One region of the Bradyrhizobium sp. SZCCHNS30572 genome, then DNA from elsewhere that is predicted to be linked to it. Evidence: predicted binding sites of a transcription regulator. Region 1 holds the regulator's gene; each other region holds the start of a gene.

Evidence for each region. The regulator LexA, encoded in region 1, represses DNA repair genes until DNA is damaged. The targets are predictions, from matches to a motif close to TGTTCNNNNTGTGTTCNG.
Region 2: a site for LexA is predicted at 1,915-1,932, ahead of QX048_RS03445 (PA0069 family radical SAM protein). Genes of this name have one in related genera too.
Region 3: a site for LexA is predicted at 1,895-1,912, ahead of QX048_RS15530 (DNA repair protein). Genes of this name have one in related genera too.
Region 4: a site for LexA is predicted at 1,412-1,429, ahead of QX048_RS11655 (helicase-related protein). Genes of this name have one in related genera too.

What each region holds. Positions count from the first base shown of each region.
Region 1 is NZ_JAUESY010000002.1:341,714-344,825, forward strand. It holds gene QX048_RS06545 (hypothetical protein) at 202-642, opposite strand; gene lexA (transcriptional repressor LexA) at 917-1,615, opposite strand; gene glp (gephyrin-like molybdotransferase Glp) at 1,821-3,032, opposite strand.
Region 2 is NZ_JAUESY010000001.1:757,452-760,563, reverse strand. It holds gene QX048_RS03455 (ribonuclease HII) at 1-170, opposite strand, end outside; gene QX048_RS03450 (VOC family protein) at 246-695, opposite strand; gene QX048_RS03445 (PA0069 family radical SAM protein) at 715-1,893, opposite strand; gene QX048_RS03440 (phosphoketolase family protein) at 2,084-3,112, shown strand, end outside.
Region 3 is NZ_JAUESY010000005.1:272,084-275,195, forward strand. It holds gene QX048_RS15525 (DNA polymerase Y family protein) at 1-1,124, opposite strand, end outside; gene QX048_RS15530 (DNA repair protein) at 1,018-1,812, opposite strand; gene QX048_RS15535 (putative DNA modification/repair radical SAM protein) at 1,996-3,112, shown strand, end outside.
Region 4 is NZ_JAUESY010000004.1:85,150-88,261, forward strand. It holds gene QX048_RS11655 (helicase-related protein) at 1-1,270, opposite strand, end outside; gene QX048_RS11660 (DUF3108 domain-containing protein) at 1,825-2,604, opposite strand.

The sequences.
Region 1 (3,112 bases):
CGGCGGCCTTGTTCCAATCGATCTTGTTGACCACGGCGGCAGGCTCCCCCGGCACATCATGGCGGCCGAGGGATGTCGTTCCTATCCGATGCGATGCCGGGGCGTAAGGTTCGCCCGAGAGGACTTTGCGCTTGCAGAACCCAAATCTCCCACGGTCGAAAGCTCGCTCACGACCGAGAGAAATGCCGATGCGGAGACCCCTCAGGTGATGCTGATGCGGCGAATCGGTGTGGCCTGCGAAGGCGGCACGTCCTCGGCGATGTCCGGGCGTCGCTCCGCCGGCTGCTTGCTGACCGGCAATTGCAGCACGGTGACGCGCTGGCCCTCGCAGAGCTGGGTCACCAGCACGTGGCGGCCATCGGCGAATTCGATCGCGTCGTGATGGCGATCGGGAATGTGAGTCTCGATGCTGTTGAACTTTGCGACGCGCTCGCGGATCGTCCGGGTCCAGAGCCAGCGGCTGTCGTAGCGGACGTCCTCGGCGAAGGCCAACTCGGTGCCGGGCAGCATGCAGACTGCGACGGTCGGCTCGCTCTCCAGCGCGAAGCCGCGGGTGGCGGTGCCACGGAAGGTCATCGAGATCAACGTCTCGCCGACCTTGGCGGGACGGGACGCAACCGCATGGAGGCTGTAGTCACACATCGGATCGCTCCTCGTTGAGAGATAGCCGACCCACGCTCCCCCCGGACAGGCGCAGGCCTCTATCAGAGTGGACATCGATGGTGATGTTAGCGCGCGCTTCGCGGCAATTCTGCGCTGATCTGCATCGCGTGTGCCCGCGGCCGATCACAAGCGTTTGAGCATGCCGCGCTGCACATCATGAGGTGCATTCGCGCGTGACGTATTTTGCTGGGCAGCCTCCGATCGGCGGCGAAAGCGCGTGCGCCCGCCGCCCATCGACCGATCCCATTCGCGATCAGTACTTGCGGTACAGCCCGACCAGCTTGCCTTGGATCTTCACCCGGTTCGGCGGCAGGATGCGTACCTCGTAGGCGGTGTTGGCCGGCTCCAGCGCGATCGATGCGCCGCGGCGGCGGAAGCGCTTCAACGTCGCTTCCTCATCGTCGATCAGCGCCACCACGATGTCGCCGGTGTCGGCGGTCTCGTTGCGTTGGATCAGCGCCATGTCGCCGTCGAGGATGCCGGCATCGACCATGGAGTCGCCGCGCACCTCAAGCGCATAGTGATCGCCGTTGCCGAGCATGTCGGCAGGCACGCTGATGGTGTGGCTGCGCGTCTGTAGCGCCTCGATCGGAGTACCGGCGGCGATGCGGCCCATCACCGGCACTGCGACGGGGCGCTCGCCATCGTCCAGCGCGGGAGTGCTGGTGCGCACCTTGCCGAGATTGCCCTCGATCACCGATGGGGTGAAGCCGCGGCGGTTGTTGGCGGCCTGTGACAGCTCGGGCAGCTTGATCACCTCGATCGCGCGGGCGCGGTTGGGCAGCCGGCGGATGAAGCCGCGCTCCTCGAGCGCCGTGATCAGGCGATGAATGCCGGACTTCGAGCGCAGATCGAGCGCATCCTTCATCTCGTCGAAGGACGGCGGCACGCCGGCTTCCTTGAGCCGCTCGTTGATGAACCGCAGAAGTTCGTACTGTTTGCGCGTCAGCATCTCGACCTGGTCCCCGGTTTGTTGTCGTCCGAGTCCAGGAGCTGCGCCTCGCGCACAAACCGGCTGAGAGCGCCCTGGAGTCGGACCGTCATCGCGTCGCCCGCAACATACTAAAAACAAATCATGAACGGACACTATATGTTCGATGTGTGTTCCGCAATCCTAAAAATATGATGAACAGACCGGGCTTTACCGGGGAAGCGGCTCAGTTCGGCAGGCGCAGGATCTCGCACGGGCTGCCCGCAGGCGCCTTCGGCGCAAACGCCGGCCGGATCACCACAGCCTGCGAGAGCGCGAGATTGCCGAGCAGCGACGAATCCTGCTGGCTCACCGGGGTCGCGACCAGCGTGCCGTCGGCGCGCTCTTCGAGCTGTGCCCGCAGATAGTCCTCGCGCGAATCGTTCGGCCCCAGTTCGCGGCCGAGCAGGGCGGTCTCGCGCGGCATCACGGCCTCGTCACGGCCGAGCAGCCGCCGAATCAGCGGCACCAGGAACAGGATGGCGCAGACATAGGACGACACCGGATTGCCGGGCAGTCCGATCACCCTGATGTCGCCGAGCCGTCCGTGCATCATCGGCTTGCCCGGCCGCATCGCGATCTTCCAGAACGCCATCTCGACGCCCTCGGCTTCGAGCGCCTGCTTGACGAGGTCGTGATCGCCGACCGAGGCGCCGCCGGTCGTGATCAGGATGTCGGCCTTGGCCTCGCGGGCCCGGCGGATGCCGGCGATCGTCGCCTGCATCGTATCCGCGGCGATGCCCAGATCGATCGGGGTCCCGCCCTCGTTGCGCACCAGCGCCCGCAAGGCGTAGCCGTTGGAATAGACGATCTGGCCCGGGCCGGGCGTCGAGCCCGGCATCACCAGCTCGTCGCCGGTGGCGAGCAGCGCCACCTTCGGCCGGCGCCGCACCGGCAGCGCCGGATGATTCATGCTGGCCGCCAGCGACAGGTCGCGGTCGCTGAGCCGGCGCCCGGACTTCAGCAGCACCATGCCCTGGTGAAAGTCGACGCCCGCCGGCCGGATATGCCGGCCCTTGATCGCGGCCTCGGTGATCACGACGTGGCCGTCTTCGGCGATCGTGTCCTCCTGGATCACCACCGCGTCCGCGCCCTCCGGAACAACGCCACCGGTGAAGATCCGCGCCGCCTCGCCGGGTCCAACCACGCGATCGAACGGCCGCCCTGCCGCAACCTCGCCGATGACCTTCAGCCGCGCCTTGGCCTGGGCGGCGTCCGCCGCGCGCACGGCATAGCCGTCCATCGCCGACATTGCCTCGGGCGGCTGCGTCCGCAGCGCCGCGAGGTCCCGCGCCAGGATGCGGTGAAACGCTTCGTCCAGCCCGACCTGCTCCTCGGCCAGCGGCTCGGCGCCGGCGAGCACGGCGGACAACGCATCAGACACCGGCATCAGGGCCATGGGATTTCCTTCGGACGGAGACGGCAGATCGAATGAATCGCCTTCTAACCGAACGCGCACGGCGCGGCCAAGGGCCTAGG
Region 2 (3,112 bases), on a different contig from region 1:
GGCGGCGTCACCGCGATGACGCCCTTGCCGAGCTTGGCGGCCGACCTGCCGGCAGCATTCGTGGCAACAGGCTTGGTTGCGGCCTTTGCAGGTGCGCTCTTCGCCACGGCGCCGCTCGTCGCCTTCGCCCTGCCCGGCTTTTTTGACTGATCGCGAATCATGGCCGGCATGGTGCGAAACGGCCCGCGGCGGCGCAACCCCGAACGGACCTCATTCCCCGCTATTCGCCCCTTGCCCGCGACCGACTACGCCGGCAGATGCACTCGATCATCCTTGCCGACATCAATCCCCGGCGCGATCACCACTTCCCAGACATGACCGTCCGGATCGGAGAAGTAGCCGCTGTAACCGCCATAGTCGGTTCGTTGCGCCGGCTTCAGCAGCATCGCGCCTTTCTCCACCGCCGACGCGAGCGCCGCATCGACCTCGGCCTCCGAGCGGCAGTTCCATGCCAGCGTCACGCCGCGGAATGCCTGGGGGCGCGGTGCGTCCGGCACGCCCGCATCATCGGCGAGCGCGCCCCACGGGTACAGCGCCAGCACCGTCCCGCCGGTCTCGAAGAATGCCACGGCCTCTCCGGTCGCGCGGAATTTTCGGGCGAAGCCGAGCGACGTATAGAAGGCGATGCTCCGCCGCATCTCGGATACACCGAGTGTGATGACGGTGAACCGCGGAACGCTCGCTTGTGCGCTCATCAACTGCTCTCCGCACGCTTCAGAACAGGCTGAGTTGCTGCCCGCCGCCCTTCGGCCGGACGAAATGATCGGTCGTCAACTTGGTCCGGCGCTTGTTCAGGCCGAGCTTTTCGCAGGCGATCTCGAAGCGGCGGCCGATCATCCAGGCCATCGGGCCCGTCCCCTTCATTCGCGTGCCCCATTGCGAGTCGTAATCGCGGCCGCCGCGCATGTCGCGGATCAGGGTGAAGACGTGGCGGTAGCGGTCCGGATAATGCTCGAGCAACCACTCGCGGAACAGGTCGCGCACCTCCAGCGGCAGGCGCAGCAGCACATAGGCCGCCTCCTTGACGCCGGCATGGGCGGCGGCATCGAGGATGCGCTCGATCTCGCTGTCGTTCAGCGCCGGGATCACCGGCGCCACCATCACCGTGGTCGGAATGCCGGCCCTCGACAGCGCCTGCAGCGCCTCCAGCCGCTTCGACGGTGTCGAGGCCCGCGGCTCCATGGTGCGCGCCAGCTTCGGATCCAGCGTGGTCACGGAGATCGCGACCTTCGCCAGGTTCCTCTTGGCCATCCGCGCCAGGATGTCGGCATCACGCATCACCAGCGCCGACTTGGTCACGATCCCGACGGGATGGCCAACCTTTTCCAGCACCTCGAGGATGCCGCGCATGATCTTCCGCTCGCGCTCGATCGGCTGATAGGGATCGGTGTTGGTTCCGATCGCGATCATCCGCGGCTCGTAGCCGCTGGCCGCGAGCTCCTTTTCCAGGAGCGCGGGCGCATCCGGCTTCACGAACAGCTTGGATTCAAAATCAAGACCAGGCGACAGCCCGAGAAACGCATGGGTCGGCCGCGCGAAGCAGTAGACACAGCCGTGCTCGCAGCCGCGATACGGGTTGATCGAGCGATCGAAACCGATGTCCGGCGAGTCGTTGCGGGTGATGACCTTGCGCGAGGTATCGGTCGCGACCATGGTCTTGAATGGCGGCAAATCCTCGAGACTCTGCCAGCCATCGTCGAAGACGACGCGAGCCTCCGCTTCGTAGCGGCCGCTCGCATTGGATTGTGCACCCCGGCCGCGGCGCCGGCCCCGTTCGATGGCGACCGCGAGTTCGGGGAAGTCGTTTTCCGGGCCAGATGAAGGCGCGCCCACCGGCTCGGAGGGCACCGGGACCGGCGGGCGCTTGAGGGCATGTGAAGATGCTCGGCTCATGGCCAAGACATAGCACACAAAAAGAACAATACAAGAACAAAAGAGAACAACGTCTCGGAACGGTTCTGGAGCCACGCAAGGCCAACCATCACATTCCCGTTCTATCCTTCGCAGCGCACTGGAACGGAATGGTGCGGCGTTACTCTAATGCACTTCCCGCAAGCGCGAAGCGGACGGCAAGCGAGGTTCCATGAACATCACGTCTTCCCATCAGACCAAAACGGCCGACGATCTCGACCTGCTCGATCGCTATTGGCGCGCGGCGAACTATCTCTCGGTCGGGCAGATCTATCTGCTGGACAACCCGCTGCTGCGCGAGCCGTTGAAAGCGGAGCACGTCAAGCCGCGCCTGCTCGGCCACTGGGGGACGACGCCCGGACTGAATTTCATCTACGCCCATCTCAATCGCGCCATCCAGGCGCAGGATCTCGACGTCATCTACGTGTGCGGTCCCGGCCATGGCGGCCCCGGCATGGTCGCCAACACCTATCTCGAAGGCAGCTACAGCGAGATCTATCCGGACATCACGCGCGATGCCGATGGCCTGCGCAAGCTGTTCCGGCAGTTCTCCTTCCCTGGCGGCATCCCGAGCCATGCCGCGCCCGAGACGCCGGGCTCGATCCACGAAGGCGGCGAGCTCGGCTACGCGCTGGTGCACGCCTATGGTGCGGCGTTCGACAATCCCGATCTGATCGTGGCCTGCGTGGTCGGCGACGGCGAAGCCGAGACCGGGCCCCTCGCCGCATCCTGGCATTCGAACAAGTTCCTGAACCCGGCCCATGACGGCGCGGTGCTGCCGATTTTGCATCTCAACGGCTACAAGATCGCCAATCCGACCGTGCTCGGCCGCATGGGCGATGCCGAGATCAAATGCCTGTTCGAAGGTTACGGCTACGAGCCGCTGTTCGTCGAAGGCGCGGAGCCGAAGGCGATGCATCGCCAGATGGCGGACGCGCTCGATGTCGCGCTCGCGAGCATCCGCTCGATCCAGCAGAATGCGCGTCAGCCGGATGCAACGATCCAACGGCCGCGCTGGCCGATGATCGTGCTGCGCAGCCCGAAGGGCTGGACCGGGCCGAAGGAGGTCGACGGCCTCAAGGTCGAAGGCTTCTGGCGCGCCCATCAGGTGCCGATCACCAATCCGCGCGGCAAGCCCGAGCATCTCGCGCTGCTCGAAGCGTGGATGAAAAGCTACGAGCCGGAAACGCTGTTCGACGGC
Region 3 (3,112 bases), on a different contig from region 1:
CGGTCGATCAGTGCCGACAGCTCGTCATTGTCGTGGACATGGGCATCGAGATCGCGCTGCTGCTGCACCACGATCTCGCTGCGGCCAGCAGCGAGCCGGATCATGTCGAAGCCGAAGCCGGGATCGAGCGGATCGTTCAGCGCCTCGAGCCGCTCGCGGAACAGCCGGTCGATGATTGCGGCCTCGGTGACCGGCTGGCCGGTGTCGACCGTGATCACGCGCACCATTCCATCGGTGCGGAAGAAGCAGGCCTCCAGCCGCCGCGCGCCCTTACCCTGCTGCGCCATCGCCGCCACCAGCATCGCGGCCAGACGGGAGAGGCTGGCCGCAATCACCGTGTCGGTCGCGACCGGCTCGGCAAAACGCTTGTCGACGATGTAGTCCGGCGGGACCTTGCGCGGGCTGATCGGCGCATCGGCCTCGCCCAGCGCCTGCGCCAGCACGCGGGTGAAGGCGGCGCCGAACCGCGCGGTGATCTCGTTGCGGCCGCGCGCGGCGACGTCGCCGATGGTCTTGAGGCCGGCTCGGCGCAGGCCGAGCGTAATGGCCTCGCTGCCGCCGAGGGCGGCCACCGGCAGCGGCGCCACCGCGGCCGCCTCCTCGCCGTCGGGCACGATGCGGCCATGCACCTGGCGGTTCAGCGTACGCGCACAGACGGCGTTGGAGGCGATCGCCGCCGACACAATGAGGCCATGCGCGGTCAGCGCGTCGCAGACCGACTGCATCAGCCTGGCTTCGCCGCCGAACAGATGCACGCAGCCGGTGATGTCGAGCGACAACCCATGCGGCGGGTCGAGCGCCACCAGCGGCGTGAAGCGGTCGCACCAGTCGGCGATGCTCTCCAGCATCTTTGCATCAGCCGCCAAATCGGCTTCGTGCGCGACGAGGTCGGGACAGACCGCGCGGGCATTCGCCAAGGGCTGGTCGAGCGACACACCGTGGCACGCCGCCGCTTCGTCCAGCGAATGGATCAAGAGCGCATTGGCGTCCTTGATGACGACGACCTGCGGCTTGCTCTCAGGCGGAGCGCCTGTGAGTGCCCGCTGTCTTTTGATGCGATCGATGGGCAGGCGCGGCAGCCACAGGCTGAGGATCCGCCGCCGGTTCGTTGAAACGGCATGCATCGGGGGTCCACTCCATGATCCATCGTCCGGTCTGGCCGTGACGGTTGCGAATGAGCTCGACATCGAGGCGCGGCGCGCCCCACGCCATCCACGGGGCAACGAGCGGTGACGGCGCGGTGCGCACGATCCAGCGCGTCTCCGCGGTCGATGGCTCGGGCGCAGCCGCAATGCGCAACATGAGCGCGGTGACGCCGGATTCCTGCGCCGCCAGGGTCAGCTTGCGGCTGGCGACGAGATCGAGCTTTTGCGTCTCCCCCCACACCTCCAGCATCACGCTGCCGAGCGCATCGCAGGCGAGCGCGTCGGCGGCGGTGCGCAAGGCGTGGTCGAGATCGGGCGCGCACACGATGACGATGCGGCGCGGATCGAGGCCGAGCTCGGCGAGCCCGCTCATCAACAGCGCGCCCATCTCGCGCTCGGCGAAATCCTGCCGGATCCAGATCAGGGGCCGGTGCGCGGCGACACGCGCGGCAAGCCCGCACAGGAAGCCGGTCGCGGCTGCCGCCTGGCGGCCGGTCTCGGCGAACACCTCGTGCAGCGCGCCGGTCGCGAGCCCGCCCTGCAAGGTCGCGTCGGCCTCGTCATGGCCGAGCGCGACCCGGCGCAAATCATGTGCGCCATCTCCCGCCTCGAGACGGGCAATGCGGCCGCGCAGACGCGCGAGCGTATCCATGCGTGCGCCGGTCATCCGTCGCCGCTCCTCTTCAATCCATCGTGCGGGCGCTGCCGTTGTTTCAGTGATCAGGCAGTGAACCCGCGACGACCTTCTTTGTTCATGATACGTTCTAATATAAAGCTAACGCCTTCGAGAGAGTCAATCGGGATTGACCCGGGTGTGATTCAACGAATGGAATCAAAGGGATTCAAAGCCATGGAGCTGTTGCGCAAACTGGAGATCCTGGCCGATGCCGCCAAGTACGACGCGTCCTGCGCCTCCAGCGGTACCGAGATGCGGGATTCCCGCGACGGCAAGGGCCTCGGCTCGACCTCGCCCGGCATGGGCATCTGCCATTCCTATGCGCCGGACGGACGCTGCATCTCGCTGCTCAAGATTCTGCTGACCAATGCCTGCAACTTCGACTGCCTGTATTGCGTCAACCGCGCCTCCTCCAACGTGGCCCGCGCGCGCTTCACGGTCGACGAGGTGGTGAAGCTGACCATCGACTTCTATCGCCGCAACTACATCGAAGGACTGTTCCTGTCGTCGGGCATCATCCGCAGCCCCGACTACACGATGGAGCAGGTCGTGGGCGTCGCGCGCAAATTGCGCGAGGAGCATCGCTTCCGCGGCTACATCCATCTGAAGACGATCCCGGAGGCTGACGAGGCGCTGATCGCCGAGGCCGGCCGCTATGCCGACCGGCTCAGCATCAACATCGAGACGCCGCTGGAGGCGAGCCTGACGACGCTCGCGCCGGAAAAGGACCAGCGCGCCATCCGCCGCACCATGGGCCGTCTCCGGCTCAAGCTCGACGAGACGGCGGAGGCGAAGAAGACGGTGCGCCGGGCCAAGCCGCCGCGCTTCGCGCCGGCCGGCCAGAGCACGCAGATGATCGTCGGCGCCGACGACGCCAACGATCGCGTCATCCTGTCGACCTCAGCCAATCTCTACGGCGCCTACAAGCTCAAGCGCGTCTATTACTCCGCCTTCAGCCCGATCCCCGATGCCAGCCGCGCGCTGCCGCTGCAGGCGCCGCCCTTGGTGCGCGAGCACCGGCTGTACCAGGCCGACTGGCTGATGCGGTTCTACGGCTTCGATGCCGACGAGATCGTCGAGGAGAACGAAGGCATGCTGCCGCTCGACATTGACCCCAAGCTCGCCTGGGCCTTGCGCCACCGCGACCGCTTCCCGCTCGACATCAACAAAGCAAGCCGCGAGGAGCTGTTGCGCGTGCCCGGCTTCGGCACCCGCACCGTGCAGCGCATCCTCGCCACCCGCCGCACCACCACGATCCGCTTTGCGGATCTCGCCCGGCTCAACGTGATCC
Region 4 (3,112 bases), on a different contig from region 1:
CCTGATCGACCTGGGCCGCGTACCAGGCGTCCGGAATACGCCCCTTCTGCATCAGGAAGCCGAACACGGTGGTCACCAGCTCCGCATGGGCGGCCGGCGACAGCCTGCGATAGTCGGGAATCTGGCAGGTTTCCCACAGACGCTCGACCGCGGCCGCGCCGTGAGCGATGTCGCGCACCTCGGCATCGCGCGCGGCGTGATCGAGCACGCGCAGGTCCTCCGCAATCGGCGCGCGCGTCAGCGCCTCATGCGCCGGCGCGACCGCCAGCGAGACCTGAAGCGCGCTCAAGGACGCGAAATCAAGCCGGGAGTTGCGCCATTGCAGCACCTTCACGGTATCGAAGGCATGGTTCTGGAGCGCATTGACCAGCTCGGGCTCGAATGGCGCACAACGTCCGGTGGTGCCGAACGTGCCATTGCGCGTCGCGCGTCCGGCACGGCCGGCGATCTGGGCAAATTCCGACGGCGTGAGCCGGCGGAACTGATAGCCGTCATATTTGCGGTCGGACGCGAAGGCGACGTGATCGACGTCGAGATTGAGCCCCATGCCGACCGCATCGGTGGCGACGAGATAGTCGACGTCACCGTTCTGGAACATCGCCACCTGCGCGTTGCGGGTTCGCGGCGACAGCGATCCCAGCACGACAGCGGCGCCGCCATGCTGGCGGCGGATCAGCTCGGCGATGGCGTAGACCTCGTCGGCCGAGAACGCCACGATAGCGGTCCGGCGCGGCTGTCGCGTGATCTTGCGATCACCGGCGAATTCGAGTTGCGACAATCGTGGCCGCGTCACCATCGACGCGCCCGGCAGCAGACGCTCGATGATGGGGCGCATCGTCGCAGCACCCAGCAGCAGCGTCTCGTCGCGACCGCGGCGATTGAGGATGCGGTCGGTGAAGACGTGGCCGCGCTCCAGATCGGACGCGATCTGGATCTCGTCGACGGCCAGGAACGACACGTCGAGATCCCTGGGCATCGCTTCGACGGTCGACACCCAGTAGCGCGGATTTTTCGGCTTGATCTTCTCCTCGCCGGTGATCAGCGCGACGGCCTCGCTGCCGACGCGATCGGCGATCTTGTTGTAGACCTCACGCGCGAGCAGCCGCAGCGGCAGTCCGATGATGCCGGAGGAATGCGCGAGCATGCGCTCGATCGCCAGATGCGTCTTGCCGGTGTTGGTGGGGCCGAGCACGGCGGTGACGCCGCTTCCGGGAGCGCGGTCGGACGTGCGCTCGAAAGGCGAGGCAGCCGAAGAGGACGGAAAAGCCATTCGTTAAATGTGGGTCTCGAAGCCGGCGTTGGAAGCGCGCCGTTCACGCGCGACGGATGCGGAATAATCGTGTGTCTGGAGAGGCTGCGATGCTGCCCCCTGTCTCACATTGTGACGCATATAGTGACGCAGCTTAAGCTTCGGAACGCCTTGAGAACGAATCGCGAAGGAATCGCTGACTCCGTCGGCTTTCCGGCTTCGTTCACCGCAACATCTCGCGCTCTGCCATCAAGCCAGCACTAGATCAAGTTTTCGCGGGCTCCACAAGCAACGCTTTCGCGATGGAACTGGCGCGCGTTCAGCGCGTCCCGAGTCGAATCAGAATCAGGGAAGAGTCAAACGGATTCACGCGCAGCAGACAGCATCCATAGGGGGTCCCGACAAATCGGAGCTCATGAGCCCGTCAGTCCGGAGATCATGCAGCGCGAACCCGGAATCTCCATCGGATTCAAGCGATAGCGGACGGCATGCCGTCAGACCATCACGCCACGGCCGCTGACGGGGCTGTGCCGCAACGACGAGATTCCGATGTGGAGGAGCAGAGAAACGACGCACTACTGGGTCTTGGCGACGTGCGGCGCCGCCTGGGTGATGAACGACGTCGCTTCCAGCATCGCGGTCCCCAACGGGGTCGGGATCACCATCTTGAACGGCACCAGCACACGGGTGCCGGCGATCGGCACGAAGAAGATCTCCATGTTGCGGGCCTGAGCCAGATATTTGATCACCGGCCGGTCCGGGATGTAGCCCGCGACTGGCGTGAAGTAGATCGCGCAGACCAGCGCCGGGCCACGATAACCCTTGTCTGCCTTGACGTTCTCCATGCGCTTGTAGTCGAGCTTGAGCTCGTAGCGCATGCGGCCGTCGAACACGGGCGCAGCGCCGCGGCACGAGTCCGGCGACAGCAGCTCGCCGTTGCCCGGCACGCGCACCAGAGAGGCCGTCATCGGATCGAGCACGCCACGCTTGTGGGCATCCGTCACCGGAATGCGGTCGGGATCGACCGGAGGCGCCGGCTCGATGGCGAAGTCCTTCACAGTACCGTTCTGCAGATTGACGCGGATCTGCTCGGATTTCTTTCCCGTCGTGGTCGAGGCCTGGTAGCTCTGGCCGACCAGGGCGCCGTTGACGACGCGCCCCTGCACCGAGCCGGTGCCTGATCCTTGCGAGAAGCTCTTGAGCAGGCCGGCGGTGCCGCCCTGAGCCGCGGCACCATACTGATCATCCCCGATCTCGACCGCCCAGGTGCCCTTGCCGACGGGGATGCCAGCCAGGGAAGCCTCGTATTGAGCGTCCAACCGAGCCTGCGCCTGGGCGTTTTGCGCCAGTAACAACAGGCAGAGCGCTGCCCCGGCCGCGGCCAGGCGACAGCAGAGAAATGAGGGAACCGAGATGATGGTCACGTGACGAATGATCCTACCGATCCGCCTGCCTGAGCGCCGGACCGATCCGACGCGCCGTCCTTGCTACTTAAGCCAAAAACGCCTTCAAACAACGCGAACCGTCCGACAATGGCGGTTTGTCCAGCGCTTTGCAGCTGAACAGCACTCAGACCGTCATCCGCAGCTCTGCCGGAACCGAGCCGCGAACCTCCGACCGCGCCAGCATGCCGCCATTCCGGCATTTCGGACTGTTCGCGGGATATCCATCCATCACGTCCGAATGCGCCCTTTATATGGTCTAAACTATCGGCTATACTATTGATTATACGCCTGCTTTTCTGCTGGTTGGCGATTTCGGCCCGACCAGGAGGATGCACGGGTCGCGCCCTTCGGGTTCGCCGGCCCGGCTCCCTCTATTCGCTGCGGCCTTCAAAACCTTGACGAAAAGCCGCATCCCCCC